2 linked regions of the Myxococcus guangdongensis genome follow. The protein of the gene in region 2 interacts with the protein of the main gene of each other region in a pairwise test. Links are inferred from orthologs where the notes say so. Each region holds a gene or a part of one and is shown on either strand. Other genes may lie near its edges. The genes, in order: odhB and lpdA.

The links.
Region 1: the proteins of lpdA (region 2) and odhB interact in binary tests that used the Escherichia coli proteins (3 or more experiments, as listed by UniProt). The link is inferred for Myxococcus guangdongensis from one-to-one orthologs.

The regions. Positions count from the first base shown.
Region 1 is NZ_JAJVKW010000008.1:394,353-404,030, reverse strand. What follows is about bases 2,278-5,276. They hold odhB (2-oxoglutarate dehydrogenase complex dihydrolipoyllysine-residue succinyltransferase), read right to left. Parts: upstream 4,385-5,276; coding sequence 3,170-4,384; downstream 2,278-3,169. Other genes in these bases: LXT21_RS25615 (2-oxoglutarate dehydrogenase E1 component), read right to left, coding at 4,374-5,276; LXT21_RS25625 (cold-shock protein), read right to left, coding at 2,779-2,982; LXT21_RS25630 (alpha/beta fold hydrolase), read left to right, coding at 2,278-2,633. Outside these bases: LXT21_RS25635 (UPF0489 family protein), read right to left, coding at 1-308; more of LXT21_RS25630, read left to right, coding at 426-2,277; more of LXT21_RS25615, read right to left, coding at 5,277-7,268; enoyl-ACP reductase FabI, read left to right, coding at 7,537-8,367; LXT21_RS25605 (response regulator), read left to right, coding at 8,532-8,918; LXT21_RS25600 (response regulator), read left to right, coding at 8,923-9,678. UniProt on the Escherichia coli protein: E2 component of the 2-oxoglutarate dehydrogenase (OGDH) complex which catalyzes the second step in the conversion of 2-oxoglutarate to succinyl-CoA and CO(2).
Region 2 is NZ_JAJVKW010000004.1:139,752-149,232, reverse strand. The notes cover bases 2,373-5,174. They hold lpdA (dihydrolipoyl dehydrogenase), read right to left. Parts: upstream 4,572-5,174; coding sequence 3,174-4,571; downstream 2,373-3,173. Other genes in these bases: LXT21_RS13895 (hypothetical protein), read left to right, coding at 4,653-5,174; lipA (lipoyl synthase), read right to left, coding at 2,373-2,866. Outside these bases: LXT21_RS13910 (dihydrolipoamide acetyltransferase family protein), read right to left, coding at 635-1,882; more of lipA, read right to left, coding at 1,937-2,372; more of LXT21_RS13895, read left to right, coding at 5,175-5,786; LXT21_RS13890 (hypothetical protein), read right to left, coding at 5,804-6,256; bifunctional phosphoribosyl-AMP cyclohydrolase/phosphoribosyl-ATP diphosphatase HisIE, read right to left, coding at 6,530-7,156; hisN (histidinol-phosphatase), read right to left, coding at 7,156-7,932; imidazole glycerol phosphate synthase subunit HisF, read right to left, coding at 8,117-8,878; LXT21_RS13870 (imidazoleglycerol-phosphate dehydratase), read right to left, coding at 8,878-9,414; LXT21_RS13865 (1-(5-phosphoribosyl)-5-[(5-phosphoribosylamino)methylideneamino]imidazole-4-carboxamide isomerase), read right to left, coding at 9,411-9,481. UniProt on the Escherichia coli protein: Lipoamide dehydrogenase is a component of the glycine cleavage system as well as of the alpha-ketoacid dehydrogenase complexes.

The sequences.
Region 1 (9,678 bases), on a different replicon or contig from region 2:
GCCGCGAGGATGTGGTCGTAGTTGCGCACGTCCAATTCCCACCGGGCGTGCTCGTCCAGCGCTCGCAGGCCCGCCGAGCGGTCCGGCACCGCATCCGGTCTCCGGGGCACCACCACGTCCAGGTGGCGGTCCAGGGTGACGAGCAGCGCGGCGGGCCCGGAGTCCCCCAGGGCCATGGCCCAGGAGGGCAGGGCGAGCCGGTGGGGGTCGAAGACGTACGCGTCCGTCGGCCCCCGGCCGCCTCCCAGCCCCAGCCGGATGACGCCCGCCAGGCGCAGGTGGAGCAGGCCGTCGTCGTCGGTCTTCATGCCTCGGGAATCCTCGCGTCCGTCGCGGGTTTGCTCAGCTTGCGCGGCGGCCGAGTGTAGGCTTCCCCGCACCTTTCCGTGAAAGGAGCCCCGCCGCCGGCGGGAGTTCGACTACGCATGCGCCAGGTCCTTACCGCAGCGCTCATCTTCGTGAGCGCGCCCGTATTCGCCCAGGAAGTGAAGCCCCTCACCATGCCCCAGACGGCGCACTCGCAAGACCCCTTCTTGAGGCAGCTGTCGGAGACCCGCAACTTCTCCAGCGGCCGCCCGGTGAGCGTGAAGGTCACCCCGGACGAGAAGCAGGTCCTCTTCCTGCGCACCCAGGCCACCTCCAACGTCCAGACGCTCTACGCGTTCGACGTGGCGACCGGGGAGGTGAAGGAGGTCCTCACCCCCGAGGCGCTGCTCAAGGGCACCGAGGAGACGCTCACCCCCGAGGAGAAGGCCCGCCGTGAGCGCATGCGCGTCAGCGCCCGGGGCTTCACCTCGTACCAGATTTCCGACGACGGCTCGCGCCTGCTCGTCCCGCTCTCCGGCCGGCTCTACGTGGTCGAGCGCGCGAGCGGCAAGGTGACCGAGCTCAAGACGGGCCCCGGCGTGTTGGACCCGCGCTTCTCCCAGGATGGCAAGCAGGTGGCCTACGTCCGCGAGAACGACGTCTACCGAATCGACGTCGCGGCGAACAAGGAGCAGCGCGTGACGAAGGGCGGCACCGCCGAGAAGACGCACGGCGTGGCCGAGTTCGTCGCCCAGGAGGAGATGAGCCGCTTCTCCGGCTACTGGTGGAGCCCCGACGCCAGGCGCGTCGCCTACACCGAGTCCGACACCACCGAGGTGGAGAAGCTCACCATCGTCGACGTGATGCACCCCGAGCGCGGCGGCGAAATCTTCGCGTACCCGCGCCCCGGCAAGCCCAACGCCAAGGTGCGCCTGGGCGTCACGGCCGTCACCGGCGGCAAGACGACGTGGGTGCAGTGGGACGCGGCGAAGTACCCGTACCTGGCCACCGTGGTGTGGCCCAAGGGCGGCCCGCTCACCATCCTCGTGCAGAACCGCGTCCAGACGGAGCAGCAGCTGCTCTCCGTCGACCCGGCCACGGGCAAGACGCGTGAGCTGCTGGTGGAGAAGGACTCGGCCTGGCTCAACCTGGACCAGGACTTCCCGCTGTGGCTGGACGATGGCTCGGGCTTCCTCTGGTACACCGAGCGCAACGGCGGCCCGGAGGTGGAGCTGCGCCGCGCCGACGGCTCGCTCGACAAGAGCATCGTCAAGCCGGACGCGGGCTTCCGCGGCCTGTCGCGCTTCGTGCAGAAGGACCGCACGCTGTTCTTCTCCGGCGGCCCCAACCCCACGCAGAGCGCGCTGTGGCGCGTGAAGAACGGCGGGGCGCCCGAGCGCGTGACGAAGAACGGCGAGGGCATCGAGGGCGGCTCCGCCTCGCGCGAGGGCGGGGTGTTCGTCGTCAACACGTCCAGCCTCAAGAGCATGAGCCGCACGGAGGTCCTGCGCGCGGACGGCACGCGCGTGGGCCAGCTGCCCGAGGTGGCGCAGGAGCCGCCCTTCGTCCCCAACACGGAGCTCAGGCAGGTGGGCCCCAAGCGCTACTGGGCGTCCATCACCCGCCCGCGCGACTTCAAGCCCGGCAAGAAGCTGCCCGTCATCGTCGACATCTACGGCGGCCCCACCACCACCGTGGTGCACCACAGCATGGCCGCGCACCTGATGTCCCAGTGGATGGCGGACCAGGGCTTCCTCGTCGTGAAGTTCGACGTGCGCGGCACCCCGCTGCGCGGCGCCGCCTGGGAGCGCGAGGTGAAGTACGACTTCGCCACCGTCACGCTGGATGACCAGGTGGACGCGCTCCAGGCCCTGGCCAAGGAGCTGCCCGAGCTGGACATCAACCGCGTGGGCATCCAGGGCTGGAGCTTCGGCGGCTACATGTCCGCGCTGGCCGCGCTCAAGCGCCCGGACGTCTTCAAGGCCGCGGTGTCCGGCGCCCCGGTGGTGGACTGGCTCGACTACGACACGCACTACACCGAGCGCTACCTGGGCCTGCCCCAGGAGCACCCCGAGGCGTACGAGAAGAGCTCGCTGCTCACCTACGCCAAGGCGGACAAGCCCATCGGCAAGCTGCTGCTCATCCACGGCACCGCGGATGACAACGTCTACTTCTTCCACACGCTGAAGCTGAGCGACGCCCTGTTCCGCGCCGGCAAGCCGCACGATTTGCTCCCCCTGAGCGGCCTGACGCACATGGTCCCGGACCCGCTGGTGAAGCAGCGCCAGTGGGAGCGCGTGATGGAGCACTTCAAGAAGAACCTGTGACGGGAGCACTCCGGTGCGCGGGTGGCGCGCGCGCCCCGGGGGCCTCCACCGTCCTTCAGGAAAGCAAGAGGCCCGGTTCCCTTGGACAGGGGCCGGGCCTCCGTTCACGAGCCCTTCGCGGGGAAGGGCTCATGGCAACGACGTTTCAGCCGGCGCGAACGTTCTGCGCCTGAAGGCCCTTGGGGCCACGCGTCACTTCGAACTCCACCTTCTGACCCTCGGCGAGGGTGCGGAAGCCGTCCATGTTGATGGCGGTGTGGTGGCAGAACACGTCCTCACCACCGCCGTCCTGGGTGATGAAGCCGAAGCCCTTCGCGTCGTTGAACCACTTCACGGTACCGGTTGCCATTGCACTTCCTTCAGTCTTGCGGGGCGACGCGTGAGAGTCGCCCGTTCTTCCCGCCCCCCGACGACCGGGAGACATGTCCGGTTTTAGTGAAACGCCTGCCTGGAAGTCCAGCCAGCGACCTGAAATGCCCGGTTTGCATTGAGGCCGGGCATCTCAGGCAAAGCTGACGCGTCGCGTTGGCTTGGCCTCAGACGTCGAGCAGGAGGCGCTCGGGGTCCTCGATGCACTCCTTCACGCGCACGAGGAACTGGACGGCTTCGCGGCCGTCGATGAGGCGGTGGTCGTAGGTGAGGGCCACGTACATGATGGGCCGGATGACCACCTGACCGTCGCGGGCGACGGGGCGCTCGACGATGTTGTGCATGCCCAGGATGCCCGTCTGCGGCGGGTTGATGATGGGCGTGGACAGCATGGAGCCGAAGATGCCGCCGTTGGTAATCGTGAAGGTGCCGCCCTGCAGCTCCGGCAGGGTGAGCTTGTCGTTGCGCGCCCGGGTGCCCAGGTCGCCCACGCCCTTCTCCAGCTCCGCCAGGGACAGCTTGTCCGCGTTGCGCACGACGGGGACGACCAGGCCGCGGCTGCCGCTCACCGCCACGCCGATGTCGTAGTAGTGCTTGAAGATGACGTCTTCGCCGTCGATCTCCGCGTTGACCTGGGGGAAGGCCTTGAGGGCCTCAATCGACGCGCGGACGAAGAAGCTCATGAAGCCGAGCTTCACGCCGTGCTTGGCCTGGAACTTGTCGTTGTACTTCTTGCGCAGGGCCATCACCTCGCCCATGTCCACCTCGTTGAAGGTGGTGAGCAGGGCGGCGGTGGACTGGGCCTGGACCAGGCGCTCGGCGACGCGCTTGCGCAAGGGCGTCATGCGCACGCGCTCCTCGCGCGCGGCGTTGGGGCGCGGGCCCGCGGGCTGGGCCGGGGCGGCGGGCTGGGAGGGCGCGGCCGGGCGGTTGAGCTGACCGAGCACGTCCTCCTTGGTGATGCGACCGCTGGCGCCGCTGCCCTTGAGCTGGCTGACGTCGACCTTGTTCTCCTCCGCCATCTTCCTGGCGGTGGGGGTGATGCGCGCGTCGGACGCGGCGTCCTGCGCGGGGGCGGCGGCGACGGGAGCGGCGGCCGGGGCGGCGGGAGCGGCCGCCGCGGGCTTGGCGGCGGGAGCGCCGGCACCGGCCTCGATGAGGCCGAGCACGTCACCCACGCGCACCTTGTCACCTTCCTTGAAGGCGACGGACGCCAGGGAACCGGCCGCGGGCGCGGGCACGTCGATGGTGACCTTGTCGGTCTCCAGGACGACGAGCGGCTCGTCCGCGGACACCGCGTCACCCGGCTTCTTGTTCCACTTGCCGACGACGGCCTCGGTGATGGACTCGCCCAGGGGGGGTACTTTCAGTTCAACGGCCATTCTTGGTCCCTCGGAAGATGGCTTCCTCGATGATGAGCTGCTGCTCGATTTCGTGCGTCTTGGGGAAGCCGGTTGCGGGGCTGGCGGCCTCCGCGCGCCCGATGTAGCCCAACTTCACGGGCTGCTGCGAGCGCGACGAGACCAGGTCATGCAGGCGCGGGAACATGAAGTGCCACGCACCGGCATTGCGGGGCTCCTCCTGCACCCAGTAGACCTCCGCGAGCTTGGGCAGCTTCGCCACCAGGTTCGCCAGCTCGTCCGCCGGGAACGGGTAGAGCTGCTCCACCCGGACGATGGCGATGCTGTCGTCCTTGCGCTCGTTCCGCGCCTTCACCAGGTCGTAGTACACCTTGCCGCTGCACAAGAGCAGCCGCGTCACGCCCGCGGGCGCCACGCTGTCCAGGATGACCTCCTGGAAGCCGCCCGTCGCCAGCTCGTCCACCTTGCTGGTGGCCTCCGGCCGGCGCAAGAGGCTCTTGGGCGACATGATGACCAGGGGCTTGCGCACCGGGCGCACCACCTGACGGCGCAAGAGATGGAAGATCTGCGCGGGCGTCGTGGGGTAGCAGACCTGGATGTTGTCCTCGGCGGACAGGTCCAGGAAGCGCTCCAGGCGCGCGCTGGAGTGCTCGGGGCCCTGGCCCTCGTAGCTGTGTGGCAACAGCAGCGTGATTCCGCTCAGCCGGCGCCACTTGCTCTCCGCGGCGGCGATGAACTGGTCGATGATGATTTGCGCGCCGTTGGCGAAGTCGCCGAACTGGGCCTCCCAGATGGTGAGGCCGTCCGGGACGTCCAGGCTGTAGCCGTACTCGAAGCCGAGCACGCCCATCTCCGACAGGGCGCTGTTGACGACGTGGAAGCTGGCGCGGCCGGTGGAGAACTGCTGCAGCGGCGTGTACTTGGCACCCGTCGTCACGTCGTGCAGCACCGCGTGGCGGTGGCTGAACGTGCCGCGCTCGCAGTCCTGACCGGACAGCCGCACCGGGTGGCCCTCGGCGAGCAGCGTGGCGTACGCCAGCGACTCACCCTCGCTCCACTGGAGCTCCTCGCTGTCGAGCATGCCCAGGCGCTTCTTGATGACGGTGCGCTCCACGTCGCGGTGCACGCTGAAGCCCTCGGGCACCGTGCACAGCCGCTGGAGCGCGTCGCGCAGCTTCGCCTTGTCCACCGCGGTGGACACCTGGGGCGCGTTCTTCACCGAGCCGCCCTGGTAGGCCTTCCACAGGCCCTCCAGCGCGCTGGGCTCCTTGAACTCGCTCTCCTGGCGCGCGCGGGTGAGCGCGGCGTCGAACTCCGACAGGCAGCGCTGCTTGATGGCCTCCGAGTCCTCCGCGCTGATGCGGTTGCCGTCCGCCAGCGCCTTCGCGTAGCGCGTGCGCACCGTCGGGTGCTTGCGGATGATGTCGTACATCGCCGGCTGGGTGAACGAGGGGTCGTCGCCCTCGTTGTGGCCGTAGCGGCGGTAGCAGATGAGGTCGATGACCACGTCGGTGTGGAACGTCTGGCGGTACTCCGCCGCCAGCCGCGCCACGTGCACGCAGGCCTCCGGGTCATCGCCGTTCACGTGGAACACGGGGATGTCCAGCATCTGCGCGATGGCGGTGGCGTAGATGGAGGAGCGCGAGTCGTGGGGGTCGGTGGTGAAGCCGACCTGGTTGTTGATGACGACGTGGAGCGTGCCGCCCGTCGTGTAGCCCTTGAGGCCCGACAGGTTGAGCGTCTCCGCGACGACGCCCTGGCCCATGAAGGCCGCGTCGCCGTGGATGAGCAGGGGCATCACGCCCACGCGCTCGGTGTCGCCGAAGCGCTCCTGCTTGGCGCGCACGCGGCCCTCGACCACCGGATTGACGGCCTCCAGGTGGCTGGGGTTGAACGCCAGCGACAGGTGCACGTTCTTGCCCTGGCGCGTGGTGTGGTCCGACGAGAAGCCCATGTGGTACTTCACGTCGCCGCGGCCCAGGTACGCCCGGGGGTCCTTGGGGCCGTCGAACTCGCTGAAGATCTGCCCGGGCTGCTTGCCCAGGATGTTCGTCAGCACGTTGAGGCGGCCGCGGTGGGCCATGCCGATGACGACCTCCTTCAGTCCCAGGCCGCTGCCCACCTCGGCGATGGCGTCCAGCATGGGGATGAGGGCCTCGCCGCCGTCCAGGCTGAAGCGCTTGGCGCCCACGTACTTGGTGTGCAGGAAGTTCTCGAAGCCCTCCGCGTAGGACAGCTTCGTGAGGATGTGGCGCTGGTCCTCGACGGAGAACGCGGTGGTGTTCTCGCTGTGCTCCATCCGCTGCATCAGCCAGCGGCGGCGCTCGCTGTCGAGGATCTGCATGAACTCCACGCCGACGCTGCCCGTGTACGTGCGGTGCAGGCGCGCGAGCAGCTCGTCCAGCTTCACCTTCTGCTGGGGGAAGACGTTGTGCGTCTCCACCTGCTGCTCGCGCTCCTTGGGCGAGAAGTGGCCGTCATCCACCATGCTCACGTCGGCCACGTGCTCGAGCGCGGGACGCGGACGGCTCAGCGGGTCCAGGTCGGCGCGCAGGTGGCCGCGCAGACGGAACGCGAAGAGCGCCTGGTCCACCTTGGACTGCAGCTCCAGCGCCTGGGCCTGGGCGGTGCTCTGGGCGGCGACGGGGGCAGGTGCGGCCGGCGCGGCGGCGGGGGCCTGGGCGGCACCCGCGGCCTTGCCGTTGCCCTTGCCGGGCGCGACGGCCGCCGCGGGCACCTCCAAGAGCTTCGTGCTGAAGATGGGACGGCCGGCGCCATCGTTTCGCTCGAAGATCTCTCGCCAGCTTGCATCCACGCTGGAGGGATCCTCGAGGTAGCGGGCGTAGAGCCCCTCGATGAAGTCGATGTTGGCGCCGGAAAGGAACGAGTCCTGGAAGTTCGCCATGGCGGTGTCGTCTTTTACTGGATGACCGCCCCGTTGGGGGTTTTTCGAGGCGTCTTTGTTGAGCCCTGGCACCACCCCAGGGGAGGGGCCTCTCCAGGGGAGCAGCCCAAGTCATGCCGCTGTTGAGCCCAGCTTCACCCGACCCCTTCACCTGGGAACACCCCGACACCCGGGGACTCCCAGCGCCCGTTTCGTCCCGTTTCGGTCGAAAGGAGTGCTAGACAGCCCGCTCCCCCATCCCCTTCTCCCTCCCAAGAGGCCGCCTCACATGCTGCTCCAGGGCAAGAAGCTGCTCATCACCGGGGTGCTCACCCCCCAGTCCCTCGCCTATGGCATCGCCGAGCACGCGCTCGCGCAGGGCGCGGACATCCTCCTGACGGGCTTCGGTCGGGCCAAGTCCCTCACCGAGCGCAGCGCCAAGCGCCTCAAGCCGGGCCTCGAGGTGCTGGAGCTGGACGTCACCAACCCCGAGCACTTCAAGGCGCTCACCGAGTCGCTCAAGCAGCGCTGGGACCGGGTGGACGGCGTGCTCCACGGCATCGCCTATGCCCCGGATGACGCCCTGGGCGGCAACTTCCTCAACACGCCCTGGGAGAGTGTCCAGACGGCGTTCCGCATCTCCACGTTCTCCCTCAAGGAGCTCGCGGTGGCGTGCGCGCCGCTGATGCCGCCGGGCGGCTCCATCGTCACGCTGGACTTCGACAACCGCGTGGCGTGGCCCATCTACGACTGGATGGGCGTGTGCAAGGCCGCGCTGGAGTCCACCGTGCGCTACCTGGCCCGCGACCTGGGCCCCAAGGGCATCCGGGTCAACGCGCTGGCGGCGGGACCCCTGTCCACGATGGCCGCCAAGGGCATCCCGGGCTTCAAGGCGCTGGAGGCGGGGTGGGGTACCCAGGCCCCACTGGGCTGGAGTGCCAAGGACAGCCACGACATGGTGTCCAGGACGGCGTGTGCCCTGCTGTCGGACTGGCTGCCCTCCACCACGGGCGAAATGATCCACGTGGACGGTGGTTATCACGCCGTGGGTGCGCCACCGGTGCCCCCGGAGTCCGTGGCGGGCGCCCAACCCGCGGGCACCAAGCCTGCGAGCGAGTAGGCGCCACCCGCTCCCGGCGTCGAGGTCATCCGACACCTGCCCGCCCGCAGTGAATGCGGGCAGGTCACCCCGCTTTCTCCCGTGAGAGCGCTCACGGTAGAGTCTCCAACGTTTCGCAGAGGACGGCCGCATTGGCCCAACCCCTGCGCAGGAGCCGTGGCACCGTGAGCACCAACAGCACCAAGGTCTTGCTGGTGGACGACAGCCCGACCGTTCGGAACATCGTCAAGATCTACCTCATGAACCTCCGGGTGGAGGCGCTGGAGGCGGACGATGCGACTCGCGCGCTGAAGATCCTCCAGCTCGTCCCGGTGAATCTGGTCATCGCGGACATCAACATGCCCGGGATGGATGGCATCACCTTCGTCAAGGAGGTCCGGGCCAGCCGCAACGCGCAGCTGCGCACGGTGCCCATCCTGCTGTTGACGGCGGAGAAGAACGTGGACCTGCGCCAGCGGGGCACGGAGGCGGGCGCCAACGCGTTCATCCAGAAGCCGGTCTCCCACCACGAGCTGACGGAGACCGTCCGTCAGTTCCTGTCCAAGGCCTGATGCCGTGAGCCTGCCGTCCCTGCTGCTCGTCGACGACAGCGACGCCATCCTGGCGCTCGAACGCGCCATCCTCTCCGGCCACTACACCATCCACACCGCGAGCAACGGGCGCGAGGCGCTGGAGAAGGTCTCCCGCCTGAGGCCCGCCGCGGTGCTGCTGGACCTGTCGATGCCGGAGATGGACGGCGACGAGGTCCTCCAGCGGATGAAGGCGGACCCGGCCACGTCGGACATCCCGGTCATCATCATCTCCTCGGAGAAGTCGCGCGCGGAGGCGTGTCTGGGGTTGGGCGCGGAGACGTTCCTGGCCAAGCCCTTCCGCGCGGATGAGCTCCTGCACGCGGTGGGGGAGGCGCTGGCCAACTCGCGGCGCCGCGCGCGCACCGGCTCGCTGCTGGTGCTGCGGGTGACGGTGGGCACGCTGGAGTTCGCGGTGCCGCTGGACTCGGTGCGCGAGGTGCTCCTGCATCCGGCGACGCGGCCGTTGCCCACGGCGCCCTCGTACCTGCGCGAATACGTGGAGGTGCGGGGCGAGGCGCTGTGCGTGCTGGACGTGGCCCGGCGGCTGAGCGTGGAGCACTCGCTGCCGCGCGTGGAGCGGATGCTGGTGGTCATCCAGGTGGACGGGGTGGCGCTGGCGCTCGCGGTGGACACGGTGAAGGACCCGGAGGAGTACGCGGCGGCGGACATCGACCGGCGCGAGCGCGTGGGCGGCACGGACCATGGTCCGCTGCGCGATGGGCTCATCGGGATGTTGCGC
Region 2 (9,481 bases):
ACACGGCCCCGGACGAGTCACTCCCGCGAGAGAGCTGGGCCTCCAGGCGCTGAAGGTCTTCGCTCACCTCCGTGTCCAACACCCACGCGGGGGCTTCGACCTGTGCTTCCGCGAGCCGAGGCTCCTCCTGCTCACGCAGCGCGGCCTCGATGAGGCGCTGCCTCAGCGCCAGCTCCGACGACGAGACTCCCTCATCGCGCCCCATCGACGAGGTCGATGACTGAACATCCATGGCAGAGGCCGACGACTCCTGCGCCGACATCTGCTCGATCCGCGCCATCGCGTCGGCGACATCCGTGCGGGACTCATCCAGTCGGCGCGCATGGCGCAGCAACTGGAGCGCCCGAGGTGCGTTCCCCGCGCGCTGGAGGAGCGTCGCGGCCTGGAACAACAGCTCCACCGCACGAGGCGCGTCACCGCTCAGCTCGGCGGACTGTGCGGCGCGGATCAGCTCGCGAGGGTTCTCGGCCATACCGACAGAGCCTAACCGGCTTGGAGGACCACCGCCCGACCTCGAACGCTCGACGGACACCACCGTCGAGCGGGCGGTCCGTCCCCTGGCAACCCCACGGGACGCCCTACCGTGGACAAGGCGCCCGGGAGCCTCCGCTCACCGGGCCCGCCTCCAGGAACCTCAGGACATCGCCAGGAACAGCATGTCCGGCTTCTCGAGGTACTTGATGACTTCGTACACGAACTCCGCGGCCACCGAGCCGTCGATGACGCGGTGGTCGCACGACAGCGACAGGTTCATCATGTCGCGCACGACGACCTGGTCCTTCACCACCGCCGGGCGCTTCTTGAGCTTGTGCACGCCCATGATGCCCACCTCGGGGTGGTTGATGATGGGCGTGGCGAACAGGCCGCCCGTCTGCCCCAGCGAGGTGATGGTGAAGGTGCCGCCCGTCAGCTCCTCCATCTTCAGCTTGCGCTCGCGCGCCGCCACACCCAGGCGCGACGTCTCACGCGCCAGCTCGGCCAGCGTCAGCCGGTCCGCGTCCTTCACCACCGCCACCGTCAGGCCGTCCGGCGTCGCCACCGCCATGCCGATGTTGTATTCGCCGCGCACCACCAGCTCCTGCGCCGCCTCGTCGAAGTTGGCGTTCAGGTGCGGGAAGCGCTTCAGCGCGGCGATGGTCGCCTTGATGATGAAGGGCAGGTAGTTGATCTTCGTGTTGTCGCCCACCGCCGCCAGCTGCGCGTTGAGCCGGGCACGCAGCGCCACCAGCTCCGTCGCGTCCACTTCCTCCACGAAGGCGAAGTGCGGCATCGTGAACTTCGAGCGCACCATCTTCTCGGCGATCTTCTTGCGCAGGCCCCGCAGCGGCACGCGCTCGTCCGACCGTCCCGTCGACACGGAGGGCGCCGCGGGACGCGCCTGGGCCGGCGCCACCACGTTCTTCTGCTCGCCGCCGCCCTCCAGCGCCGCCACCACGTCCGCCTTCGTCACCCGCCCCTGCGGACCGCTGCCGGAGATGGTCGTCAAATCCAGCCCGTGCTCACGCGCCATCCGACGCGTCACCGGCGTCGCCAGCACCTTCGTCGCCTGCGCGGGCGCAGCCGCCGCCGCCTGCGCGGGAGCCGCCGTCTGCGCGGCCGGAGCGGGAGCCCCGTGGCCCGCGGCCTGGGCCGGCGCGGCGCCTTCGATCTCCATCGTCACCAGCGGGTGGTGCACCTTCGCGATGTCGCCTTCCTTGCCGTGCGTCTGGATGACGCGACCGGCCTTCGGGCTGGGGACGGTGACGGTGGCCTTGTCCGTCATCACCTCGGCGAGCACCTGGTCTTCCTTGACGACGTCGCCGGCCTTGACGTGCCACTTGACCAGCTCGCCCTCCATCACGCCTTCACCGAGGTCGGGGAGCTTGAATTCGAAGGTTGCCATGGGGTGTCTTTCCGAGAGGAACGGGGGTTGCGTCAAGGCTCGATTCGGGCCCGCTCAGCCGAGCCGCTCCAGGCGCTCGCGCTCCATCAGGCCCTTCATGAAGAACTCGGCGGCGCGATAGCTGGAACGAACCAGCGGACCCGAGGCCACGTAGAGGAAACCGTAGGACTCGGCCAGCTTCTTGTACGACTCGAACTGCGCCGGAGTGACGAAGCGCTCCACGCGCAGGTGGTACTGCGAGGGCTGCAGGTACTGTCCCAGCGTGAGCACGTCCACGCCCACGCCGCGCAAATCCTTGAAGGTCTGCTCCAGCTCGGCGTCCGTCTCGCCCAGGCCCACCATGACGGACGTCTTGGTGTAGATGCCCTCGGGGCGGTGCTTCAGGTACTCGAGCACGCGCAGCGACTGGGCGTACTTCGCGCGGCGGTCTCTCACCGTCGGCGTCAGGCGCTCCACCGTCTCCACGTTGTGCGCGACGACGTGCGGCCGGGCCTCGGCCACCGTGGCCAGGTCCTTCTCCACGCCCTTGAAGTCGGGGATGAGCACCTCGACGATGGTGCGCGGGCTCTCGCGGCGCAGCTCGCGAATCGCGGAGGCGAAGTGGCTGGCGCCACCGTCGGGCCGGTCATCCCGGTTCACCGACGTGACGACGATGTACTCCAGGTCCATCTCCTTGACGGCCTGGGCCAGGTGGATGGGCTCCATCGGATCCAACGGCGGCGGAGCGCCCACCTTCACGTGGCAGAAGCGGCACGCGCGCGTGCAGACCTCGCCCATCAACATCACCGTGGCCGTGCCGCCACCCCAGCACTCGGCGATGTTCGGGCAGCGGGCCTCTTCGCACACGGTGGCCAGCTTCGTGCGCTTCACGATGGCCTTCACCCGCTCGTACCCTTCGCCGTGAGGCAGGCGCACCTTCAGCCAGTCCGGCTTGCGGGTCGTCTCTGTCACCTGGGGGAGAGGGAACCGGTCAGGAGTCGCCATGGGTCGCGGGCCTTCTATGGTTTGGGCGGAAGACGTTCAAGCGGGAAGCCTCTAACGCGAGGCGTTAGCACCCGCAGGGCCTTCGCGCACGTCGTCTCCCTACTAATGCCCGCGTCCCGGCCGGGCAGCCCCCGTGAGAGCGCCCTGGCCCCCGCGCCAACCCTCCAGCGGCCCGACAGCCCTGTTGCCGGCCCTCCTGGCGAGTCGTGCCTGGCCCCCGGAAAGCACGAGGCCGCCCTCGAAGCGCTCGCTCCGGGGACGGCCCTGGCGAGCACCCATGGGGGCGCCCGTCCTCTACCCTCGCCGACTAGAAGTGGCGCGGGTGACCCAGCGTGGCCTCGGCGCCCTCGTGGACGATCTCCGAGAGCGTCGGGTGGGCGTGGATGGTGCCCGCCAGCTCCTCGGTGGTGATCTCCAGCTTCAGCGCGACGCAGGCCTCGGCGAGCAGCTCCGTGGCGTGCGGGCCGATGATGTGGATGCCCAGCACCTCGTCGTACTTCTTGTCGGAGACGATCTTGATGAGGCCCGTGGACTCGTTGGTGATGGCGGACTTCGTCACCGCGCCGAACGGGGCGTTGCCGATCTTGACGTCGTAGCCGCGCTCCTTGGCCTTCTTCTCCGTCAGGCCCACCGAGGCGACCTCGGGGTAGCAGTACGTGGCGGACGGGGTGAGGTCGTAGTTGATAGGCTGCGGGTTCTTCCCCGCGATGTGCTCCACGGCGAGCACGCACTCGGAGCTGGCCATGTGGGCCAGCATCGGGGTGGGGATGACGTCGCCCACCGCGTAGACGTTGGGCTCGCTGGTGCGCAGCATCGAGTCGACCTTGATGTAGCCGCGGTCGGTCTTGATGGACGTCTTGTCCAGGCCCACGTCGTCCGTCACCGGCGAGCGGCCCACGGCCGACAGGAGGATCTCCGCCTCCAGCGTCTTGGTCTCGTTGCCGACCTTCATCGTGACGCGCACGCCGTCCGCCGTGTGCTCCACCTTCTCCACCGCGGAGCCCGTGTGCACGTCGATGCCGCGGCGACGGAAGATCTTCTCCAGCTCCTTGGAGATGTCCGCGTCCTCGATGGGCAGGAGCGCCGGCAGGTACTCCACGATGGCCGTCTTGCTGCCCACGTGGTTGAAGATGGACGCGAACTCACAGCCGACCGCGCCCGCGCCCAGGACGATGATGCTCTTGGGGATGCGCTCGATCTGCAGGATGGAGTCGCTGTTGAGCACGCGCTTGTGGTCCACCGGCACGTTCGGCAGGGACTTGGGGACCGAGCCCGTCGCGATGATGATGTTCTTGGCGTCCAGCACCTGCTTGGTGCCGTCGGCGGCGGTGACCTCCACCTTGCCCTTGCCCGCGATGCGGCCGTGGCCCTTGATGACCGTCACCTTGTTCTTCTTCATCAAGAAGTCGATGCCGTTGGCACCCTTGGTGACGACCTTGTCCTTGTGCTTCATCGCGTTCGGCCAGTTGACCGTCGGGCTCGACAGGTCGATGCCGAAGTCCCCGGCCTCCTTGACGTGGTGGAACAGCTCCGCCGTCCACAGCAGGGACTTGGTGGGGATGCACCCGCGGTGGAGGCACGTGCCACCCAGACGCTTGTCCTTCTCGATGATGGCCGTCTTCAGCCCGAGTTGCCCCGCGCGGATGGCGCCCACGTAGCCGCCAGGGCCCGAACCGATGATCACCACGTCGAACGTCTCAGCCACGCATGCCTCCGTCATTATTTGCGGATGGAACCCGGTGGGGCTGATAACCCCCGCTCCCGGTTGGAATCAAGGAGATTGCTCGTGCGCCGTTTCCCGCTCAGGACCCTCCTGCTGATGCTCGTGGGGCTCATCGCCTTCGGCCGTCTGTGGTGCGTGACGCACCCGGATGTGACGAGCGCTGCCCCGCCCGAGCGTCCCCCCGCCCGGGCCGCCGCCTCCCCGGCTGCCCCCGTGATGCTCCCGTCACCCGACTGTCTCGCCCTGGAGCGGGCCCTGGACGCAGCCCTGCGCGCCCCCGAGGTCCCCAGCGTCCTGGACGACGCCCGAGCGCGACTGAAGGCCTGCGCCGAGCCCACCGCGCGCGCCTGTGAGCTGGGCCCGGCCCTCAACGCCCGGGCCCCGTTCAGCCAGGGAGTGGACACTCCGCTGCGGGGCCTCCTGGCCACGCTGTGCGAGCAGTGCCCCGGCCGGGTGAATCCCTGCGCGCAGCGCGTGGGTCAGGCCCTGCTGGACGCCACGGTGGGCCGCGCGCCGGAGGTCCCCGAGCTCCAGTGGAACCTGGAGCACGCCGGGCCGGGCACGGCGGGGGCCTGTGACACCATCGTCCGGTTGGGGCTGGCCCCGGCCGCCCAGGCGGACGTCGCCCTGCCCGCGACCGTGCTTCCGCTCCTGGAGGGCCTGGCGCCCCGCTGCCAGGGCGCCGGGCACCTTCCTGTGTCCGTGCTGCGCGCGGCGGCGCTCCAGCAGGGGGACAAGGTGCCCACGCTGCGGACGCTCGCCAGCGGGCCGCGCGTGGAGACCGCGCCGGTGAAGCCCGACCAGGTCACCGGAGCGCAGCCGGGCTTCCAGGCCTTCGACGGCGACGAGAACACGCGCGTCGCGGTGAGCAACGCGGCCAGGACCTCGCGCTGGACGGCGGATGGGGCGCTGCGCGCGGGCTACGCGCCCACGCTCAAGCACCTGGTGGGCGTGAGCGTCCGGGCGAAGGGCGCAGGCTCGCTGCGCGCCATCGTGCGCACCCCGAAGGGCGTGGGGCTCGCGGACCCGGAGGGAGGCTTCTCGTTCGTGAATCCCACGGTGTGCCGCTACCAGGGCACGGGCGCGTGGGAGCGCTGCGTGCTGACCGTGCCGCTGGTGGACGTGGACGCGGTCAGCGTGTTCCCGGAGAGCGCGGACGGCCAGCTCGCGGAGATGGAGATACTCGGCGCCCGGTGAGCGGCGCCGGGGCGGCCTCAGGCGACGAGGCCGCGCTCCTTGGCCAGCTGGAAGATGGGCGCCGCGTCCTTCTTCAGGACGGTGCTCACGTCCTTGACGATGGACTCGCCCGACTTCGCCACCGACAGGAAGTTGTCGAAGGTGCGGGTGAGGATGAGCACGCCGGAGATGATGACGCGCTGGAGGTTGTGCTGCAGGTCCGTGCCCTCGTAGATGAGCCACGCCTGCTCGACACACTTCTTGCGCGCGTCCACCAGGAAGTTGTTGAGGATGGTGCGCTCGTTCGCGTCGGGCACCTTGGACTTCGGGCTCACGGAGCCGATGTAGATGAGGCGCGTGTTGAGGCTCGTCGCCGCCTCTTCCATCTGAGCCAGGATCGCCGCGACATCCTCCTTGGTCGGAGGATTCTGCCAGCGGGAGAAGATGACTCGGTCGATGAGCTCTGCCTTGTACGTGGTGGGGCCGTTCACGATGCCTCCGGTGAGGCGGACGGTTTCGATTCCAAGAAGCGCCCGGCCGGCGTTCTCCACTGCGCCGCGCGTCTGGATGTGTAGCAGGAACACTCCTTTCATTGAAGAGAGTCACTGCTCAGTGCGATCACCTCCTCGTCGCAGTGCTGCTGTGAGGATGCAGCCGTGACGGACAAATCCCGCTGGGTCGACGCTGACACGTCCGGAATTCGGGGACTGATACGTGGAATGTCCGGACAGCCCCGCGTGGATTTCACGTGAAGTGCGATGGCTTCATCTCGTGTTGCTTGAAACGGGAGGCGTCGCGCGACGCGCGAGCACGGCCTTCACGTCCTCGAGCGAGAGGCCCAGGGGCTTGATGGCGACGAGCAGGTGGTAGAGCAGGTCGGCGGCCTCCTCCACCGCGCGGCTCGAGTCAGCGTCCGCGCAGGCCGTCACCAGCTCCGCGGCCTCTTCGCCCAGCTTCTTCAGGCGCAGGTTCCTGTCACCGAGCAGGCGTCGCGTGTAGCCGGGCTTCTCGTCGTGCGCGGGCGCGTGGGAGGCGCGCTCGGTGAGCGTGGCGTCGAGCGCGGCGAGCGCATCCCAGCGGCCAGCGCCGAAGCAGGTCTCTTCACCGGTGTGACAGGCGGGGCCGGCCTTGTGGACGCGGGCGAGCACCGCGTCCCTGTCGCAGTCCGCGCTCAGGGAGACGACGCGTTGGGTGTTCCCGCTGGTGGCGCCCTTGTGCCAGAGGCCTCGTGAGCGGGAGCGGTAGTGCATCTCTCCGGTGGAGAGCGTGAGCGCCAGGGCCTCGCGGTCCGCGTGCGCGACCATCAACACGTCGCCCGTGGCCGCGTCCTGGGTCACCACCGTGACGAGCCCGTTGCCCTTGGTGAAGTCGAGTGCGTCCAGGTCCAGCATCAGGTGGTCCTCGTCGCGCCGAGGCGCTCACGGGTGAGGCGGGCCAGCGCGCTGTTGGTGGCGATGCCGTTGCCGCCGAAGGCGGTTCGCTGGCCGGTCCAATCGGTGAAGACGCCGCCGGACTCCTCGATGATGGGTTGGAGCGCGGCCGCGTCCCAGGGGGAGAGCAGCTCGTCCACCATCACCTCGGCGCGTCCCGTGGCGACGAGCAGGTAGCCGTAACAGTCGCCCCAGGTGCGAGACACGGCGGTGTCACGCGTGAAGCGGCGCCAGGCCTCGCCTCGTTCGGGGAACTGGGCGAAGCGCTCGTCGGTGGAGAGGACCACGGCGCGGGAGAGGTCGGATTGTCCGGAGACGCGGGCGCGCTGGCCGTTCCAGAAGCAGCCTTCTCCGGGGGCGGCGACGAGCAGCTCGCTCACCGCGGGGAAGTACGCGGCGCCGACGAGGATGCGCTCGCCTTCGGCCAGTGCGATGAGCGTTCCCCACAGCGGCACGCCACGGATGAAGGTCTTGGTGCCGTCGATGGGGTCCAGAATCCAGCGGCGCTTCGCGCCAGGGCGCGTCTCTCCGAACTCCTCGCCGAGGACTCCGTCCTCGGGGAAGCGCTTCTCCAGCCACTCGCGTGCGGTCTGCTCCGCGGTGCGGTCCGCCACGGTGACGGGGGTTCCGTCGCTCTTGGTGTCCACCGCGATGCCACCTCGGAAGAACCTCAGCGCGACGTCGCCCGCGGCGCGCGCGACCTCCTCGGCTGCGTGCATCAGTCCTTGCGTCCTCATGGATTGCTCCTGTTCTCCGCGTTGCGCGTCTGCCGTGGCCGGAGGGCCTCGTGAGGAGCACCTCCGCCGGCGGGAATCCCTCGGGCCTCCTGCGCACCCGTCAAGCCGCGACGACGTCGTGTCATGGAGTGCGTCCTGTTCTGCGCGGCGCTCGCGCGGTTCAATCGGCCGCGTCGCCCATGAGTCATGGCGTGCTCCGAATCGGCAGGCCGCTCGCGCGCAGGAGCGACTTGATGGCGCCCACCGAGGTGAGCCCATCGTGGAGGATGCCCGCCACCAGCGCCGCGTCCGCGCCACCTCGCGTGAGCCCGTCTCGCACGTGCTCCGCGCTGCCCGCGCCACCCGAGGCGATGACGGGCACGTCGACCGCTTCCGCCACCCTCCGCGTCAACTCCAGGTCGTAGCCCGAGCGCGCGCCGTCCTGGTCGATGCTCGTGAGCAGCACCTCCCCTGCCCCACGGGCCACGCACACCTGGGCCCAGGTCACCGCGTCCAGTTCGGTGGGCCTTCGCCCTCCATGCGTGTAGACGCGGTAGCGCTCCCCTTCCTTGCGAGCATCGATGCTCGCCACCACGCACTGTGCTCCGAAGCGCTCGGCGCACTCGGTGAGCAGCTCGGGCCGAGCCACCGCCGCGGAGTTGATGCTCACCTTGTCCGCCCCCGCGCGCAGCGCCCGACCCACGTCCTCCACCGTGCGCACGCCGCCACCGACGGTCAGCGGGATGAACAGCCGCTCCGCGGTGCGTCGCACCAGGTCCCAGAGCGTCTCGCGCTCCTCGGCGCTCGCGGAGATGTCGAGGAACGTCACCTCGTCCGCGCCCTCCTGCTCGTAGCGCCGCGCCAGCTCCACCGGGTCTCCGACGTCGCGAAGCCCCTCGAAGCGGACACCCTTCACCACCCGCCCCCCCTTCACATCCAGGCAGACGATGAGTCGTCGCGTGAGCATCACGTCACCTCCAGGGCCACGGAGCCCTTCATGCTGAACACCGTGCCGCCGTCCACCATCGCGTCCCGCAGCGCGAGCCCCAGCGCCTTGAACGCCGCCTCCGTCACATGGTGACGGTCCTTCCCGCGCAGCACCCGCAGGTGCAGCGTCACCTTCGCGTGCTCGCAGAACGAGCGCATCCAGTGCTCGTACAGCCGGTTCTTCAACGGGCCCTCGTAGAAGAAGCGCCCTCCGGCATCCAGGCACGCCTGAACCAGCGCGTCGTCCATGGGGATGGTCCGCTCCGCGAAGCGCGCCGCCGTCGCGGGAATCACCCGCTGCACCGCGGTCCCCAATGTGATCGCCACGTCCTCCATCACGTGGTGCTTGAGGTCGCCCCGCGCATGCAGCTTCAAGTCGAGCCCCGCGTAGCGCCCGAAGGTCGCGAGCATGTGGTCGAAGAACACGAGCCCCGTGTCCACCTGGGTCACCCCGCGCCCGAGCGACACCTCCACGCGGACCTGCGTCTCCTTCGTCTCCCGAGTGACGGTGGTCATTCCGCGAACTCCCGCGCGACCGCGCGCGCATCCAGTCGTCCCGTGTACAGCGCCATTCCGATGACCG